2 regions of the Cytobacillus sp. FSL R7-0696 genome follow, and region 2 is predicted to be linked to the other one. Evidence: a T-box and tRNA genes for the amino acid it is inferred to sense, from the RefSeq annotation. Region 2 holds a T-box; the other holds one or more tRNA genes.
What was found. The T-box of region 2 lies ahead of thrS (threonine--tRNA ligase). A T-box ahead of a tRNA ligase gene usually reads a tRNA of that ligase, here a tRNA-Thr.

Region 1 (9,349 bases), 470 kb from region 2:
AGTTGGTTAAAGACAAACTTATTCGGTACTTGGCCAAATATTATATTAACCATCGTATCAACTGCCATTATTTTATATGTTGTCTTCCATACAGGGAAATTTATTTTTACAGCTGATTGGAATGTGATCGAAACGAACTTTCGTTTACTCATGGTTGGGCAATTTCCATTAGAGGAGACTTGGAGAGTTTGGGTAGCTATTTTTCTCATTTCTGCTCTTTTAGGAAGCTCATGGGGGCTATGGCGAGGAGTGATGAAGCATGTGGCATTGGTTATTGGTGGGCTAATGGTCGTTTCGCTTGTCCTACCATTTATCCAAACAAATACGAGGCTTATTCTTGTAGGGAATATTATTTGCATTTTCCTCTTTTATATAATAGGAAGAAAAGTGAAAAAGCTAAAAATACCAGTTTTATTATTATGGATATTGTTTATTCCGCTTGTTATTTCTCTATTCAATGGTTTCGGAATTTTACCAAAAGTGAATTCTAATATTTGGGGAGGTTTCTTATTAACGCTACTTATTGCAAGTGTGGCAATTGTTTGTTCTTTTCCCTTGGGAGTTTTATTAGCTCTAGGAAGACGAAGTAAACTCCCTGTAGTGAAATGGTTTTGTATCATTTATATTGAACTGATAAGAGGAATCCCTCTAATTACCATACTATTTGTATTTCAGTTAATGTTGCCGCTTTTTTTAGGTAATAGTATTGATGTGAGTAATGTCCTCAGGGCAATGGTTGGTTTCACATTATTTAGTGCTGCATATTTAGCTGAAAATATAAGAGGTGGATTGCAATCAATTCCGAGGGGACAATTTGAGGCAGCGCAAGCTTTAGGTTTGAATTCCACATATACCATGGGTTTTGTTGTTCTTCCTCAAGCTATCAAAGCTGTGATTCCAGCTTGTGTTGGTCAGTTTATCTCAATTTTCAAAGATACTTCTCTTGTAGCAATTGTAGGATTAACTGAATTATTAGGGATGGGACAAAAGGTGATCGCAAATCCCGCCTTTTTAGGTAAGAACATGGAAGTATTTCTGTTTATCGCGTTTATTTACTTTATATTCTGTTCGCTTATGTCGTATGTAAGTAGAAGATTGGAAAATACTTTAGGTGCCGGAGAGCGTTAGGAGGATATATATAGATGGAAAGTATATTTGGAGTTGAGAAAATAGATATACCTATTGAAAAAAGAGAAAATATAATAGAAGTAAAGGGATTAAATAAATGGTTTGGACAACTGCATGTTTTAAAAGATGTAAATATTAGTGTGAAACAAGGTGAGGTTGTTGTTGTCCTGGGGCCATCTGGTTCAGGGAAATCTACTTTTATTCGCACCCTTAATGCTTTAGAAGAGTTTCAACAAGGACAAATAAAAATAGATGGTATTGAGTTGACTGATGATTTAAAGAACATAGAAGAAATAAGAAAAGAAACAGGGATGGTTTTTCAATCTTTTAATCTCTTTCCACATATGACGATTCTAAAAAACATCTCTTTAGCACCGATTTGGGTGAGAAGGTGGAAGAAGACTAAAGCTGAACAAATCGCGAAAGAGTTGCTTGAAAGAGTAGGTATTCCTGAACAAGCTGATAAATATCCAGGTCAACTTTCAGGTGGGCAACAACAAAGGGTGGCTATTGCAAGAGCGTTGGCGATGCAACCGAAAATCATGTTGTTTGATGAACCGACCTCAGCGTTAGATCCTGAGATGGTAAAAGAGGTATTGGATGTAATGAAGACGTTGGCTGAATCAGGAATGACAATGGTAGTTGTTACACATGAAATGGGGTTCGCTCGCCAAGTAGCTGACCGTATTGTTTTATTTGATTACGGTGAAATTGTTGAAGAGGGAACGCCAGTAGAATTATTTGATAACCCACAACATGAAAGGACGAAAGCGTTCTTATCGCAAATACTATAATAAAAAAGGAGTCAGCATAACATGAAAGTGCTGACTCCTTTTTTATTTATGTAATAGATTAATTTTTTTAAAAAAGTTATTGACGAATAATAATAACAGGTGATATTATATTAAAGCAGTCGTTACTGACGCAGTAACTTACATAAGGATTTTAAAAAAAGTTATTGACATCAAACGAACTGAATGATATATTAAGAAGGTCGCTTCTGAAGCGAACGAGATTGTTCTTTGAAAACTGAACGAACGTAAAACGTCAAGCGTAATTCTAAAAAAGCTGATTTATCAGCAACAAAGCACCATAGGTGCAAATGAGCTAATCAAACACTTTATTGGAGAGTTTGATCCTGGCTCAGGACGAACGCTGGCGGCGTGCCTAATACATGCAAGTCGAGCGAATCTGAGGGAGCTTGCTCCCAAAGATTAGCGGCGGACGGGTGAGTAACACGTGGGCAACCTGCCTGTAAGACTGGGATAACTCCGGGAAACCGGGGCTAATACCGGATAATATCTATTTATACATATAATTAGATTGAAAGATGGTTCTGCTATCACTTACAGATGGGCCCGCGGCGCATTAGCTAGTTGGTGAGGTAACGGCTCACCAAGGCGACGATGCGTAGCCGACCTGAGAGGGTGATCGGCCACACTGGGACTGAGACACGGCCCAGACTCCTACGGGAGGCAGCAGTAGGGAATCTTCCGCAATGGACGAAAGTCTGACGGAGCAACGCCGCGTGAGTGATGAAGGTTTTCGGATCGTAAAACTCTGTTGTTAGGGAAGAACAAGTATCGGAGTAACTGCCGGTACCTTGACGGTACCTAACCAGAAAGCCACGGCTAACTACGTGCCAGCAGCCGCGGTAATACGTAGGTGGCAAGCGTTGTCCGGAATTATTGGGCGTAAAGCGCGCGCAGGCGGTTCTTTAAGTCTGATGTGAAAGCCCACGGCTCAACCGTGGAGGGTCATTGGAAACTGGGGAACTTGAGTGCAGAAGAGGAAAGTGGAATTCCAAGTGTAGCGGTGAAATGCGTAGAGATTTGGAGGAACACCAGTGGCGAAGGCGACTTTCTGGTCTGTAACTGACGCTGAGGCGCGAAAGCGTGGGGAGCAAACAGGATTAGATACCCTGGTAGTCCACGCCGTAAACGATGAGTGCTAAGTGTTAGAGGGTTTCCGCCCTTTAGTGCTGCAGCAAACGCATTAAGCACTCCGCCTGGGGAGTACGACCGCAAGGTTGAAACTCAAAGGAATTGACGGGGGCCCGCACAAGCGGTGGAGCATGTGGTTTAATTCGAAGCAACGCGAAGAACCTTACCAGGTCTTGACATCCTCTGACAATCCTAGAGATAGGACTTTCCCCTTCGGGGGACAGAGTGACAGGTGGTGCATGGTTGTCGTCAGCTCGTGTCGTGAGATGTTGGGTTAAGTCCCGCAACGAGCGCAACCCTTGATCTTAGTTGCCAGCATTCAGTTGGGCACTCTAAGGTGACTGCCGGTGACAAACCGGAGGAAGGTGGGGATGACGTCAAATCATCATGCCCCTTATGACCTGGGCTACACACGTGCTACAATGGATGGTACAAAGGGCTGCAAGACCGCGAGGTTTAGCCAATCCCATAAAACCATTCTCAGTTCGGATTGTAGGCTGCAACTCGCCTACATGAAGCCGGAATCGCTAGTAATCGCGGATCAGCATGCCGCGGTGAATACGTTCCCGGGCCTTGTACACACCGCCCGTCACACCACGAGAGTTTGTAACACCCGAAGTCGGTGGGGTAACCTTTTGGAGCCAGCCGCCTAAGGTGGGACAGATGATTGGGGTGAAGTCGTAACAAGGTAGCCGTATCGGAAGGTGCGGCTGGATCACCTCCTTTCTAAGGAATATACGGAATTAACTTGATGTTAGACTGTTCGTTCAGTTTTGAGAGTATAATCTCTCAAAATAAGATGAAAATAGCGAAGGATTCAAGGAAGCGTAAGCTGACGAGAATACCAAAGCTTACCATTCATTAATCGTTCTTTGAAAACTAGATAATGTAATGAAGAAGATTACCGAGTAATCGCCACCTTAGTTATTTTCTCTCTATTTAATAGTAATAGAGTAAAGATACTAAACTTTTTTAAGAAAACACAACCGTGAGGGTTGTGAGAAGCAAGCAGTTCAAGGAAGCGAGCGAGGAAACACCGGAGTGTGCGTCTTGTGCACATGAGGATGTTGACGAGTGAGCTGACGCCGAAATGCGTAGCTTATCGCAAGCCGAACAATGGTTAAGTTAATAAGGGCGCACGGTGAATGCCTTGGCACTAGGAGCCGATGAAGGACGGGACTAACACCGATATGCTTCGGGGAGCTGTAAGTAAGCTTTGATCCGGAGATTTCCGAATGGGGAAACCCCCTATCCGTTATGGGATAGGATCCATACCTGAATACATAGGGTATGGAAGGCAGACCCGGGGAACTGAAACATCTAAGTACCCGGAGGAAGAGAAAGCAAACGCGATTCCCTGAGTAGCGGCGAGCGAAACGGGATTAGCCCAAACCAAGAGGCTTGCCTCTTGGGGTTGTAGGACATTCTATACGGAGTTACAAAGGAACGAGATAGACGAAGAGGTCTGGAAAGGCCCGCCATAGGAGGTAAAAGCCCTGTAGTTGAAACTTCGTTCCCTCCAGAGTGGATCCTGAGTACGGCGGGACACGAGAAATCCCGTCGGAAGCAGGGAGGACCATCTCCCAAGGCTAAATACTCCCTAGTGACCGATAGTGAACCAGTACCGTGAGGGAAAGGTGAAAAGCACCCCGGAAGGGGAGTGAAAGAGATCCTGAAACCGTGTGCCTACAAGTAGTTAGAGCCCGTTAATGGGTGATAGCGTGCCTTTTGTAGAATGAACCGGCGAGTTACGATTACATGCGAGGTTAAGTTGGACAGACGGAGCCGTAGCGAAAGCGAGTCTGAATAGGGCGAATGAGTATGTGGTCGTAGACCCGAAACCAGGTGATCTACCCATGTCCAGGGTGAAGTCCAGGTAACACTGGATGGAGGCCCGAACCCACGTACGTTGAAAAGTGCGGGGATGAGGTGTGGGTAGCGGAGAAATTCCAATCGAACTTGGAGATAGCTGGTTCTCTCCGAAATAGCTTTAGGGCTAGCCTCATGCGTAAGAATCTTGGAGGTAGAGCACTGTTTGGACTAGGGGCCCTCATCGGGTTACCGAATTCAGACAAACTCCGAATGCCAAAGATTTATCCATGGGAGTCAGACTGCGAGTGATAAGATCCGTAGTCAAGAGGGAAACAGCCCAGACCACCAGCTAAGGTCCCAAAGTATACGTTAAGTGGAAAAGGATGTGGAGTTGCTTAGACAACCAGGATGTTGGCTTAGAAGCAGCCACCATTTAAAGAGTGCGTAATAGCTCACTGGTCGAGTGACTCCGCGCCGAAAATGTACCGGGGCTAAACGTATCACCGAAGCTGTGGATTGAACATCGTTGATGTTCAGTGGTAGGAGAGCGTTCTAAGGGCGTTGAAGCTAGACCGTAAGGACTGGTGGAGCGCTTAGAAGTGAGAATGCCGGTATGAGTAGCGAAAGATGGGTGAGAATCCCATCCACCGAATGCCTAAGGTTTCCTGAGGAAGGCTCGTCCGCTCAGGGTTAGTCGGGACCTAAGCCGAGGCTGAAAAGCGTAGGCGATGGACAACAGGTTGATATTCCTGTACCACCGTATTCTGTTTGAGTGATGGGGGGACGCAGGAGGATAGGGTAAGCGCACGATTGGATGTGCGTCTAAGCAGTTAGAGGGACCATGAGGCAAATCCCATGGTCATATACCTTGAGCTGTGATAGCGAGGGAAATTTAGTACCGAAGTTCTTGATTCCACACTGCCAAGAAAAGCCTCTAGCGAGGAATAAGGTGCCCGTACCGCAAACCGACACAGGTAGGCGAGGAGAGAATCCTAAGGTGAGCGAGAGAACTCTCGTTAAGGAACTCGGCAAAATGACCCCGTAACTTCGGGAGAAGGGGTGCTCATTAGGGTGTTAAAGCCTTGATGAGCCGCAGTGAATAGGCCCAGGCGACTGTTTAGCAAAAACACAGGTCTCTGCGAAGCCGCAAGGCGAAGTATAGGGGCTGACGCCTGCCCGGTGCTGGAAGGTTAAGAGGAGAGGTTAGCTCACGCGAAGCTTTGAATCGAAGCCCCAGTAAACGGCGGCCGTAACTATAACGGTCCTAAGGTAGCGAAATTCCTTGTCGGGTAAGTTCCGACCCGCACGAAAGGCGTAACGATCTGGGCACTGTCTCAACGAGAGACTCGGTGAAATTATAGTACCTGTGAAGATGCAGGTTACCCGCGACAGGACGGAAAGACCCCGTGGAGCTTTACTGTAGCCTGATATTGAATTTTGGTACAGCTTGTACAGGATAGGTAGGAGCCTTAGAAGCCGGAGCGCTAGCTTCGGTGGAGGCGTCGGTGGGATACTACCCTGGCTGTATTGAAATTCTAACCCACATCCCTTATCGGGATGGGAGACAGTGTCAGGTGGGCAGTTTGACTGGGGCGGTCGCCTCCTAAAGAGTAACGGAGGCGCCCAAAGGTTCCCTCAGAATGGTTGGAAATCATTCGTAGAGTGTAAAGGCACAAGGGAGCTTGACTGCGAGACCTACAAGTCGAGCAGGGACGAAAGTCGGGCTTAGTGATCCGGTGGTTCCGCATGGAAGGGCCATCGCTCAACGGATAAAAGCTACCCCGGGGATAACAGGCTTATCTCCCCCAAGAGTCCACATCGACGGGGAGGTTTGGCACCTCGATGTCGGCTCATCGCATCCTGGGGCTGTAGTCGGTCCCAAGGGTTGGGCTGTTCGCCCATTAAAGCGGTACGCGAGCTGGGTTCAGAACGTCGTGAGACAGTTCGGTCCCTATCCGTCGTGGGCGCAGGAAATTTGAGAGGAGCTGTCCTTAGTACGAGAGGACCGGGATGGACGCACCGCTGGTGTACCAGTTGTCTTGCCAAAGGCATCGCTGGGTAGCTATGTGCGGAAGGGATAAGTGCTGAAAGCATCTAAGCATGAAGCCCCCCTCGAGATGAGATTTCCCATAGCGCAAGCTAGTAAGATCCCTGAAAGATGATCAGGTTGATAGGTTAGAGGTGGAAGTGTGGCGACACATGTAGCTGACTAATACTAATCGATCGAGGACTTAACCAAAACGAAAAGCGAAAGCGCCTTGCACAGGTGCGACAAGCATAAGACGGATTTGACAGGAGGTTGTTCTTTAACCTCATGACAAATTTGACTTATGACCTCGAGCACCTAGGCGCTGTAGCTGGACAATTCGAAATGCGGGCGGCTACTAGCCGCCGCAGCTAGACAGCACTACGTAAGTAGTAGCCTACAGTACGCATTCAGGCGATTACTCAATAACAATCTTCTTCAACATTACCTAGTTTTGAGGGAACGATTCCCTTACAATTTTATAGTTCGGTGGCGATAGCGAGAAGGTCACACCCGTTCCCATACCGAACACGGAAGTTAAGCTTCTCAGCGCCGATGGTAGTTAGGGGCTGTCCCCTTGTGAGAGTAGGACGCTGCCGGGCAAACTACCCCATTTTTTGGGGTTATTTTTTGGCCCCTTGGTCAAGCGGTTAAGACACCGCCCTTTCACGGCGGTAACACGGGTTCGAATCCCGTAGGGGTCACCATTTTGGAGGATTAGCTCAGCTGGGAGAGCATCTGCCTTACAAGCAGAGGGTCGGCGGTTCGATCCCGTCATCCTCCACCATTTTTTTGTATATTTGCCGGCCTAGCTCAATTGGTAGAGCAACTGACTTGTAATCAGTAGGTTGGGGGTTCAAGTCCTCTGGCCGGCACCACTCGTGCTTTGTACGAGCCATTAGCTCAGTTGGTAGAGCATCTGACTTTTAATCAGAGGGTCGAAGGTTCGAGTCCTTCATGGCTCACCATTTAAATTTGCGGGTGTGGCGGAATTGGCAGACGCACCAGACTTAGGATCTGGCGCCGCAAGGCGTGGGGGTTCGACTCCCTTCACCCGCATTAGTTTTATAATGAATAGTTGCGGAAGTAGTTCAGTGGTAGAACATCACCTTGCCAAGGTGAGGGTCGCGGGTTCGAATCCCGTCTTCCGCTCCAGATGCGCCCGTAGCTCAATTGGATAGAGCGTTTGACTACGGATCAAAAGGTTAGGGGTTCGACTCCTCTCGGGCGCGCTTTATTTCGGGAAGTAGCTCAGCTTGGTAGAGCACTTGGTTTGGGACCAAGGGGTCGCAGGTTCGAATCCTGTCTTCCCGACCACGAATACTTTTTAGGGGCCTTAGCTCAGCTGGGAGAGCGCCTGCTTTGCACGCAGGAGGTCAGCGGTTCGATCCCGCTAGGCTCCACCAATTTAATTTTTATAAAATATATTTTATGGCGGTGTAGCTCAGCTGGCTAGAGCGTACGGTTCATACCCGTGAGGTCGGGGGTTCGATCCCCTCCGCCGCTATTGCTTTTTTATTAATGGAGGAATACCCAAGTCTGGCTGAAGGGATCGGTCTTGAAAACCGACAGGGGTGTTAAAGCCCGCGGGGGTTCGAATCCCTCTTCCTCCGCCATTAATATTTATTATCGCGGGGTGGAGCAGTCCGGTAGCTCGTCGGGCTCATAACCCGAAGGTCGCAGGTTCAAATCCTGCCCCCGCAATCTGGTCCGGTAGTTCAGTTGGTTAGAATGCCTGCCTGTCACGCAGGAGGTCGCGGGTTCGAGTCCCGTCCGGACCGCCATTTACATATTTATTATTTTGGCTCAGTAGCTCAGTCGGTAGAGCAAAGGACTGAAAATCCTTGTGTCGGCGGTTCGATTCCGTCCTGAGCCACCATTTATTCTTTTTTGGAGGGGTAGCGAAGTGGCTAAACGCGGCGGACTGTAAATCCGCTCCTTCGGGTTCGGCAGTTCGAATCTGCCCCCCTCCACCATCTAGGGGTATAGTTTAATGGTAAAACGAAGGTCTCCAAAACCTTTGATGTGGGTTCGATTCCTACTACCCCTGCCATTCATGGCGGTTGTGGCGAAGTGGTTAACGCATCGGATTGTGGTTCCGACATTCGTGGGTTCGATTCCCATCAGCCGCCCCATTTTTAAATATTTTGTTGGGCTATAGCCAAGTGGTAAGGCAACGGATTTTGATTCCGTCATTCGTAGGTTCGAACCCTACTAGCCCAGTTATGGCAGCATAGCCAAGTGGTAAGGCAGAGGTCTGCAAAACCTTTATCCCCGGTTCAAATCCGGGTGTTGCCTTTATGCCGGTGTGGCGGAATTGGCAGACGCGCACGACTCAAAATCGTGTTCCTTCGGGAGTGTCGGTTCGACCCCGACCACCGGTATGTTGAAGTTCTTAAATGCGGGTGTAGTTTAGTGGTAAAACCTCAGCCTTCCAAGC
Region 2 (9,349 bases):
GTACCGTTCCAACCGCATATACTGTATTTGGATGGTTCTCATTTTTCAACCCTTCTAGCACTTTAATTGCAATCGCCAACCCGATTCTGTTGTCCCAAGCCTTCGCAAGTAACATTTTCTCATTGTTCATCACAGTGAATTCAAAATATGGAACAACCATATCTCCTGGTTTTACACCCCAACCTAACGCCTCTTCACGGCTAGAAGCACCGATATCAATGAACATATCCTTGATTTCAATTGTTTTCTTACGCGCTTCTGCTGGCAAAATATGTGGCGGCTTCGAACCAATTACCCCAGTCACATCTCCTTTAGATGTTACAATCGTCACACGTTGGGCTAACATCACTTGTGACCACCAGCCACCAACTGTTTGAAACCGCAAAAAACCTTTATTATCAATACTTGTCACCATAAAACCTACTTCATCTAAATGACCAGCAACCATAATCTTTGGCCCATCTGCTTGACCAATTTTTTTAGCGATTAAACTACCAAGTCCATCAGTGGTTAATTCATCTGCTAAGGGTTCTATGTATTTTTTCATCACTTCACGCACTTCTCGTTCGTTACCTGGAACCCCTCTTGCATCAGTTAGTTCTTTTAGCATCGTTAATGTTTCATCAAGCTTAGACATATTTCGACTCCCTTAATATTATTTAAGCCTATTATACATGGTTAGTCCTTCTTTTGTAAAAACTTAAACTACTTCTTACTGTACTTCATTTCTATAGAACTTATACATATGTGTTAACAAGCAGGATGACTTGAAGGTACCTTTGAGGTTTAGACGCTCACTTATTTTCCGGATGAACCAAACCCTCCGCTGTTTCTTTCTGATTGTGTTAAATCACTTACTTGCGCAAGTTCAACTTGAAAAACTGGTGCTATTACCATTTGGGCAATTCTCATCTGTTTTTCTACGCGGAATTCTTCTTTTCCATGATTAATCAAGATGACCTTCACTTCGCCTCTATATCCCTCATCAATCGTCCCTGGACTATTTAAAACCGTTACACTATGTTTAAGAGCTAAACCACTTCTTGGCCTTACTTGCGCTTCCGTTCCTTTTGGTAACTCCATCTGAATACCGGTGCTAATTAAAGCTGACTGTCCTGATGGTATGATTACATCTTCAACTGAAAATAAATCTAGCCCAGCGTCCCCCTCATTTGCACGGTAAGGCATTTTAGCATCATTGTGAATCAATTTAATGTTTAATATATTCGTCATTGTTTATCCCTCATCTTATTATAGAATGATGTTATTATCTTGTTGCATAAAATTACTTACTAATGGGTATATAAACCGTAAATGTCCCTCAGTTTTTTTCGATTGAAGAGCCAATTATTTTTTACATAACAAAAAAATTATAACAAATTTAAACAAAGTTGAAACCTTTTTCGTTTTTATTCGTAAACACTTAAAAAATGTACAAAGGGGTATTCTTTATGTTATTGATCATTCGCCTATTACTAATCATTTTGATTATTTTGCTCATATATAGCGCCATTAAGTATGTTACAAATCCGATGCGTAAATTAGAAAAAGCCCATAAACAAAAAAAATACTTTTTTTATGACGACGCAAATAACGCTCAGAAAAATTTCTTCATTACTTATAAAGGGGTTATGTTTGAAGGTGAAAAATATCTAGGTACAACAGATAACTCCTTTGATGTGGTTTCAATTTTTATTTGGCCTCATCAGCCATCAGAGTTACAAGGACTTGTTGGCGAGGACTTTATGTTTATCGAAAGCAAATTAAAAAGTCATTATACGAATGCAAAAATCGACTGGAAGAGCCCTGTGAAAGAGCTAATGGATAAAAAGCGTAACCAGTGAAAGATGAGCCCAAACTTTAAGCCCTAACAAAATTTTACAAATTTTGTTAGGGCTATATTTATATCTCTCAGTAGCATTTGCTAGATTTTTACTACAGTCGGTATATTCCTCTTTTCTGCAATCAAATAATTCCCCTCTCAAAGCCAATAAACAAAAAAAGCCAGGATACACGACCCTAACCTTTCATTTATGAAACTTTTTTCACCTTTGTTGTTTTAAAAAATTCTTGCCATTTTATCACAGTCACTTTCTCTCTAATTAGATAGAGAAGAATGGACAAAGACAGTAGAATCATAACAATCATTGTTGGTGTAAATCTACTGATAAATTCACCAAAAACAGTATAAAAGATTGCTAATGGTATATTTGTTAACAAAGCACCTTTGCAGAAATCACGAAATTTCGGGTTTTTTTCTAGCAAGCAAAAGTTAAGTAAATGAAAATGAATAAATGGAATCAAACGAAGAATGGAAATTTGACCAATGGTTAAATTACGATATTCTCCAAACCATTTCTTTTTTAAATGAGATAGTTTTTCATGAAAGGTAGGAAGCTGATAAATTAATATATAAAAAAATAAACAAGATAACATTAACCCTACTAGAGATAAAATACTACCAAATAAACTGCCAAACAATACACCACCAGCAATACAAACAAGTGGCACAGGGATAAAAAGGAACTGCCGCAAAATATGAAATAAAATAAATGCGAATGGAGCGAGAATACCTGCTGTCTCAATAATCCCCTTTGCAAGAGCAAGATGTTCATTCACCTGATAAACGCCCACCTTCCATGAACTATAAGATTCTTGGATGTTAGTACATCATATGGCAACGGCCCTAAAATTATGCCCACTCCATGATGAGATAAACGAGGAATATCAACTGTAACACGGATAAGATAGGAAGACCAAGTTTAAAAGAAAAATGCTTCGTCTTATGTCTATAACGCCTCATTCCCCAAGTCATTCCTATAGCTCCAAACAAAAGAGCCACCAGCCATAGATTTTGCTCACTAATGCGGTATTCTCCCCTTTGCGCTTTTCTTTTATCTATTTTCATCATAATTGCCGCAATGCCATTCAGTATAAAAAAGACGATTATGATAGCAAAAATCATTCCTTACACCCCTATTCTCATGTCGTTATCGAAATTATAGCTGATAAAGTAGATTAATCGTATTTATAAGTTCAAACTCGGTGCCAAAGGTCTTTTAGTTTCATACGCGTGAGATGCTCACTAACGTATATGCTTGAACTTTGCAGGTGTTTATTTTGTCTCCTTTAATTTCAATAGACTAAAAATATAACAAAAAAAGCCACCCCCGAAAGAGCGACTCTTAAACTTTCTTATTTAGAAAGGTTTTGTTTTGCAACAGTTGCTAATTCTGCAAATGCATTTGCATCAGAAACAGCTAATTCTGCAAGCATTTTGCGGTTTACTTCGATACCAGCTAGTTTTAAACCGTGCATTAAACGGCTATAAGAAAGACCGTTCATACGAGCAGCTGCGTTAATACGAGTAACCCATAACTTACGGAAGTCGCGTTTTTTCTGACGACGATCACGATAAGCATAGTTGTAAGATTTCATTACTTGTTGGTTAGCAACTTTATATAAAGTATGTTTAGAACCATAATAACCTTTAGCTAATTTTAATACCTTTTTACGACGTTTGCGAGTAACTGTACCGCCTTTTACACGTGGCATAATATTTCCCTCCTATTTTGCAAGTTTACTTAAGTCCTACTAACATATTGCGGATACGCTTGAAATCACCTGTAGATACAAGAGTACCTTTACGAAGCTTACGTTTTTGTTTTTGAGATTTATTCGCGAACATATGGCTTCTGTAAGCGTGAGAACGTTTTAATTTTCCAGATCCTGTTCTTTTAAAACGCTTAGCAGAACCACGGTGAGTTTTCATTTTTGGCATGTGGAATTCCTCCTCTTACTTTTCGTTTTTAGGTGCAAGTATCATAAACATGCTTCGGCCATCCATTTTTGGATGAGATTCAACTGTTGCGACTTCAGAGCAAGCCTCTGCAAATCGAACAAGAACACGCTGTCCAATTTCCTTATGCGTAATCGCACGACCTTTAAAACGAATGGAAGCTTTTACTTTATCGCCTTTTTCAAGGAATTTGATTGCGTTACGAAGCTTTGTATTAAAGTCATGTTCCTCTATCGTTGGACTAAGGCGAACTTCTTTAACACTGATAATTTTTTGATTTTTACGTGCTTCTTTGTCTTTCTTCTGTTGCTCGAACTTAAACTTACCGTAGTCCATGATACGGCCTACAGGAGGCTTTGCATTCGGTGCTACAAGAACAAGATCAAGATTTACACGTGCGGCTATTTCTAGCGCTTCATTTTTAGATTTGATTCCTAGTTGCTCGCCATTCTGGTCAATAAGACGAACTTCACGGGCACGGATACCCTCGTTTAACAACATATCTTTGCTAATAGTTAGACACCTCCATGGTTTTATATGAACACAATGTTTGGGTCACTTTTCTAAAAGAAGCTTCCAGCTGCACCGAGTGATACAATCGAGGCAAATAAAAAAGTGCGGGTGAAGACACCCACACATTACGTACAATGTTAAAATTCACGTAAACCTGCTAACTGCCTAAAAGCGTCAATCAGGTGAGAAGCGGGCGCTTCTTCTTTACTCAAACTGTATTCAAATTACCTTAGAAAATATATCACAAAGCATAATATTTGTCAAATGGTATTGTTTTTTCACAACATAGAAAATGATATCAAAAGTTACGGTGTTTGGCAACAACTTTTGAAATTTTTTTGTACCCACCTTTATCCAGCTTAACAACATGCATAAAATGATGTTTGAGTTAAGACATGGATAAAGATTCTTAGAACAACAATCAAATCCTTGGTCTGTAATATTTTTATCCTCTTTGAACTTCCTTCTCAATCAATTGTTTAAATTCATTAAAGGAGATAGTTTCTGATTTTTGTTCTCCATATTTACGTACATTAACCGCCTGTTCACTTACTTCATTATCGCCGACAACAAGCATATATGGGATTTTCTGCATTTGTGCTTCACGAATTTTATAACCCATTTTTTCATTACGATCATCGATTTCAACGCGAATTCCTGCAAGCTGTAAATCTTCTTTTACTTTTTTCGCATAATCAAAATGGATATCATTTGAAACTGGAATAACCTGAACTTGAACAGGAGCTAGCCATGTTGGGAATGCACCTTTGTATTCTTCGATAAGGAAAGCAACAAAACGTTCCATCGTTGAAACAACACCACGGTGAATAACAACAGGGCGATGCGGCTTGCCATCTTCCCCAACATAAGATAAGTCAAAACGTTCAGGAAGCAAGAAGTCTAACTGAACAGTTGATAACGTTTCTTCTTTACCTAGAGCTGTTTTTACTTGTACATCAAGCTTAGGACCGTAGAATGCGGCCTCCCCTTCTGCTTCATAGTAAGGCAAGCCAATCTCATCCATTGCTTCTTTTAACATCGATTGTGCCTTTTCCCACATTTGATTATCATCAAAATACTTTTCAGTATCCTCAGGATCGCGATAAGATAAGCGGAACGAATAATCATTAATGTCAAAGTCTTTGTATACTTCGAGAATTAAATTAACAACGCGTATAAATTCTTCTTTAATTTGATCTGGACGAACGAATAGATGGGCATCATTTAATGTCATACCACGCACACGTTGCAATCCTGATAATGCTCCAGACATCTCATAGCGATGCATTGTACCTAATTCAGCGATACGGATTGGTAATTCTCTATAACTATGGATTCCTTGTTTATAAATCATCATATGATGAGGACAGTTCATTGGGCGAAGAACAAGCTCCTCATTATCCATTTTCATTACAGGGAACATATCTTCTTGATAGTGATCCCAGTGTCCTGATGTTTTGTAAAGTTCCACATTTGCCATAATTGGTGTATATACATGGTCATAGCCTAAACGCACTTCTTTATCCACGATATAACGTTCAATATTACGGCGAATTGTTGCACCTTTTGGTAACCATAGCGGTAACCCTTGTCCTACCTTTTGGGAGTTCGTAAAGAGGCTTAATTCCTTACCAATTTTACGGTGATCACGCTCTTTTGCTTCTTCAAGCAAACGCAAGTGTTCTTTTAAGTCATCTTTTGTAAAGAATGCAGTACCATATATACGTTGTAGCATCTTATTGTCGCTATCTCCACGCCAATATGCGCCAGCAATACTTAAAAGCTTAAATTCTTTAATTTTCCCTGTAGAAGGAACATGAACCCCTCGACAAAGATCAAAGAATTCGCCTTGTTCATAAAGGGTAACTGTTTCACCTTCTGGAATGGCGCCAATCAGTTCAACCTTATATTCGTCGCCAATCTCTTCATAGATTTTTAAAGCTTCGTCTCTACTCACTTCTTTACGCACAATCTCAATATTTTCATTGATGATTTTCTTCATTTCTTTCTCGATTTTCGGTAGATCTTCAGGTGTTAATGACTCCTCCATATCGATATCGTAGTAGAAGCCACTCTCAATAACAGGACCTACACCTAATTTAACGTTTTTATATAAACGTTTAATCGCTTGCGCCATTAAATGAGCTGAACTGTGACGCATAATTTCAAGCGCCTCATCACTGCCTTGGGTAATGATCTCCACAGCCGCATCCTCTTCAATTGGACGACGAAGGTCGAATAATTCATTATTCACTTTACCGGCTATGGCTTTCTTTTTTAAGCCAGGGCTGATTGATGATGCGATTTCTTCCGTTGTTGTTCCTTTGGAGAACTCCTTTACTGCTCCATCTGGAAACGAAACTTTAATCATTTCTGACATCATAACTTCCTCCTTGTTTTTGAAAAATAAAAAACTCGCCCCTAAAAAAAGGGACGAGTATCATATACACGTGGTTCCACCCTACTTCTCACTTTAAAAAAGTGACTCGTAGCAAGTTAACGGTCTTGTTGCCGCCAATACTTAATCGACGCCATAGACATCTTTATGTATTGGAGTTCAAAGGTGGTAAGCATTCCATTCGTGTTAGGAAGATTGCAGCCTTGTCTTCCCTCTCTATAAACCGTAAAAGAATACCCATATCCTTATCATTACTGTTCATTGATAATTTCAATATGTAAGTATTATAGTTTTTAATTTACGGAAAATCAAGAGGGTTCACTTATATTTTTACACGCATGCTGTTTACGCATATTAAATTCACTTATATGAAGGGTTTTCAATCTCTCTTCAAAAATATTTTTAATTGTACGAACTAAAGGTTGTTCTTCACTTTCACTATATAAACATATTTCCTCAGGAGCGATTGAGAGTAATGGTGCGATTGTAACTGAATCTACATAGACAGGGTGATTAATTAATAGCCTTCGATCTATCATTGCCGTTAGGTCCATTCGAGAAAGCTCCTCGAAATGCTGATTAAAAAAGCGGACTTCTTCACCTAAATATAAATGAATCGTGGGTAACTTACTTTCTCTATCCTTAATAAAGTCTCTTAAGGTTTGAATAAACATTTGATATTCCTGTTCCATTTTATATTCATCAATAGACAACTCAACATACTTTGTCATATCATCTAAAAGCGGTTTAAGACGAAACTTTATAAAAGCATCATAAGAAAAAGAGATATCATCATGCACTAGGCGATCTATAGCCGCTCGTAATTGCTCGTGTATATCCACTCTCTGTAAAAAAGTAGATAAATCTTCTCTTTGCCCTTCTAATATGGAATGAATGATTTCAAGAATTTGTTGTTGTTCTTCCGAATCTTGATAATAAAACTTCTCGGCCATTATCTTTCTAAACCAACTATCGCATTTACTCTCCATTAAAAAAGCAGAAAATGTTCGTTTTACTTCTTCAATAGATCGTCCACTGCATTGTTCAGGATACATTCTTACTATATATTGACCTTCATTATGAAGAATTGTCGTTTCGCCTTCCGTATAGTTCTGAATCCGGATTGCGTGCTGAAACAGCTCCTCAGCTTCATGCTTATTCCGGAAAATGATCTCTATCAACCAAATCCCCCCTTAACATCTATCTGATTCATATATATGGGAGACTTGGCCAAAATAGAAGTCATGAAGAAAAACTATTGAAAAATTATCTTGCCTAAACCCTTCGATTCGGTCCTTCGACAAGCACAGGATCGGTTAAATATTTAATTCTTTCCATTACTCTTCTTGCCTTCATCCGCTCCTCTTCCCCTCGCTGACTATAGGTCAGGTGATGTTCAAGTCCTTTATAATCAAAGTTTGAGGTGAAAAAAGTCGGTAACTTTTCAAGCATACGATATTGTAGAATCGGCGACAAAATTTCATCTCTTGTCCAACTTGACATCGTTTCTGCACCCATATCATCAAACATAAGTACAGAAGATGATCGAATAGCTTCAAGTTTATCATTTAAAGTCGAATCACTAATTGAGCTTTTCAATTCCCTAAATAATTCAGGCACATAGACAATCATTGATGGAACTTGCTTCAAGGCAAGTTCATTGGCAATCGCACCTAATAAATAAGATTTACCGACACCAAATTGGCCGTATAAATATAACGCCTTCTGACCATCGCCCTTTTTAAAATTCATACAATAGCTAAGAGCTTTATTAACCGCTTCCATTCTTTTTCCATCATCGTTGTACACCGTATCAAAAGTTGCATTTAGTATGTCTTTAGGGACATATAAACTTTGAATCAACTTCTCATTTTTTCTTTTTTCATCATGGATTTGCTTTCGTGGGCATTTATCATATTTAATATCAATCAGGCCACGTTCAATGACGAGCTCTGGGTGGTAACCTTGCATAAAATTGATACAACTATCTAGGCTCGGACAGCGATTACATTCTTTACTTAGCTTGCTATATTCATACAATTTAATTAAGCTTCTTTCAACCATATCTGCTGACAATTCATCCTTATGTGCCGTCAAAAAGGCATGGACATCTGGATCATTTAAAGTCTCTGCTCGTTGCTTTTCATATCTCGTTTTAAAATCTTGATTTCCTGCAAGTTTTTTAAGCGTATCATTGATTCTTTCCATCTATTGTCCACCCCCGTTTCTTCTTTTCATTAGTTCTTGAAATTCCTTCATATTAAGATCTACATGATCATCTTTCTTATCCTGCTTCTGTTGGTCGACAGTTTCATTTTTACTTGTTTCCTCGTCAAACCAATCAGGTAAAAGCTCTGTCCTCGTGACAGCTTTTTTCGTATTAGATTTGGATGAACGTTTCCCTACTTTTTTATTCTCTGCCCATTTCAAATATTGTTGGTGCTCTTTCTTCGCCAGAGCCATGGCATTAGCCGTAGTTTGAATGCTCTTTCTCGCCCAATGACTAGCGATCGTTTCCACATATGCCTTTGTCAGCTTTTTATCTGTTTTACGCATCACATAATCAATCAAAACATTCATCACACCGGGAGGCAACTTTTGGTGAAACATCACATCTTCAAGTATTTTCAATTCCGCTT

Region 1: it has a tRNA-Thr gene. The T-box ahead of thrS (threonine--tRNA ligase) is inferred to sense a tRNA for this amino acid. The anticodon was not compared.

Annotation. Positions count from the first base shown of each region.
Region 1 is NZ_JBBOWA010000001.1:2,526,699-2,536,047, forward strand. Features, by position in the region: gene MKX29_RS12920 (amino acid ABC transporter permease) at 1-1,128, shown strand, start outside; gene MKX29_RS12925 (amino acid ABC transporter ATP-binding protein) at 1,143-1,922, shown strand; rRNA gene MKX29_RS12930 (16S ribosomal RNA) at 2,249-3,797, shown strand; rRNA gene MKX29_RS12935 (23S ribosomal RNA) at 4,190-7,122, shown strand; rRNA gene rrf (5S ribosomal RNA) at 7,395-7,511, shown strand; tRNA gene MKX29_RS12945 (tRNA-Glu) at 7,542-7,616, shown strand; tRNA gene MKX29_RS12950 (tRNA-Val) at 7,621-7,696, shown strand; tRNA gene MKX29_RS12955 (tRNA-Thr) at 7,712-7,787, shown strand; tRNA gene MKX29_RS12960 (tRNA-Lys) at 7,802-7,877, shown strand; tRNA gene MKX29_RS12965 (tRNA-Leu) at 7,887-7,968, shown strand; tRNA gene MKX29_RS12970 (tRNA-Gly) at 7,990-8,064, shown strand; tRNA gene MKX29_RS12975 (tRNA-Arg) at 8,068-8,141, shown strand; tRNA gene MKX29_RS12980 (tRNA-Pro) at 8,150-8,226, shown strand; tRNA gene MKX29_RS12985 (tRNA-Ala) at 8,240-8,315, shown strand; tRNA gene MKX29_RS12990 (tRNA-Met) at 8,343-8,416, shown strand; tRNA gene MKX29_RS12995 (tRNA-Ser) at 8,433-8,525, shown strand; tRNA gene MKX29_RS13000 (tRNA-Met) at 8,540-8,613, shown strand; tRNA gene MKX29_RS13005 (tRNA-Asp) at 8,617-8,693, shown strand; tRNA gene MKX29_RS13010 (tRNA-Phe) at 8,713-8,788, shown strand; tRNA gene MKX29_RS13015 (tRNA-Tyr) at 8,802-8,885, shown strand; tRNA gene MKX29_RS13020 (tRNA-Trp) at 8,889-8,962, shown strand; tRNA gene MKX29_RS13025 (tRNA-His) at 8,969-9,044, shown strand; tRNA gene MKX29_RS13030 (tRNA-Gln) at 9,061-9,132, shown strand; tRNA gene MKX29_RS13035 (tRNA-Cys) at 9,137-9,207, shown strand; tRNA gene MKX29_RS13040 (tRNA-Leu) at 9,212-9,293, shown strand; tRNA gene MKX29_RS13045 (tRNA-Gly) at 9,311-9,349, shown strand, end outside.
Region 2 is NZ_JBBOWA010000001.1:3,000,217-3,009,565, reverse strand. Features, by position in the region: gene MKX29_RS15625 (M42 family metallopeptidase) at 1-637, opposite strand, end outside; gene dut (dUTP diphosphatase) at 799-1,233, opposite strand; gene MKX29_RS15615 (sigma-w pathway protein ysdB) at 1,452-1,844, shown strand; gene MKX29_RS15610 (TVP38/TMEM64 family protein) at 2,032-2,619, opposite strand; gene MKX29_RS15605 (DUF1294 domain-containing protein) at 2,693-2,965, opposite strand; gene rplT (50S ribosomal protein L20) at 3,196-3,555, opposite strand; gene rpmI (50S ribosomal protein L35) at 3,581-3,781, opposite strand; gene infC (translation initiation factor IF-3) at 3,797-4,300, opposite strand; ribosomal protein L20 leader region at 4,403-4,523, opposite strand; gene thrS (threonine--tRNA ligase) at 4,758-6,692, opposite strand; T-box leader at 6,739-6,971, opposite strand; gene ytxC (putative sporulation protein YtxC) at 7,019-7,891, opposite strand; gene dnaI (primosomal protein DnaI) at 7,986-8,918, opposite strand; gene MKX29_RS15570 (replication initiation and membrane attachment family protein) at 8,919-9,349, opposite strand, start outside.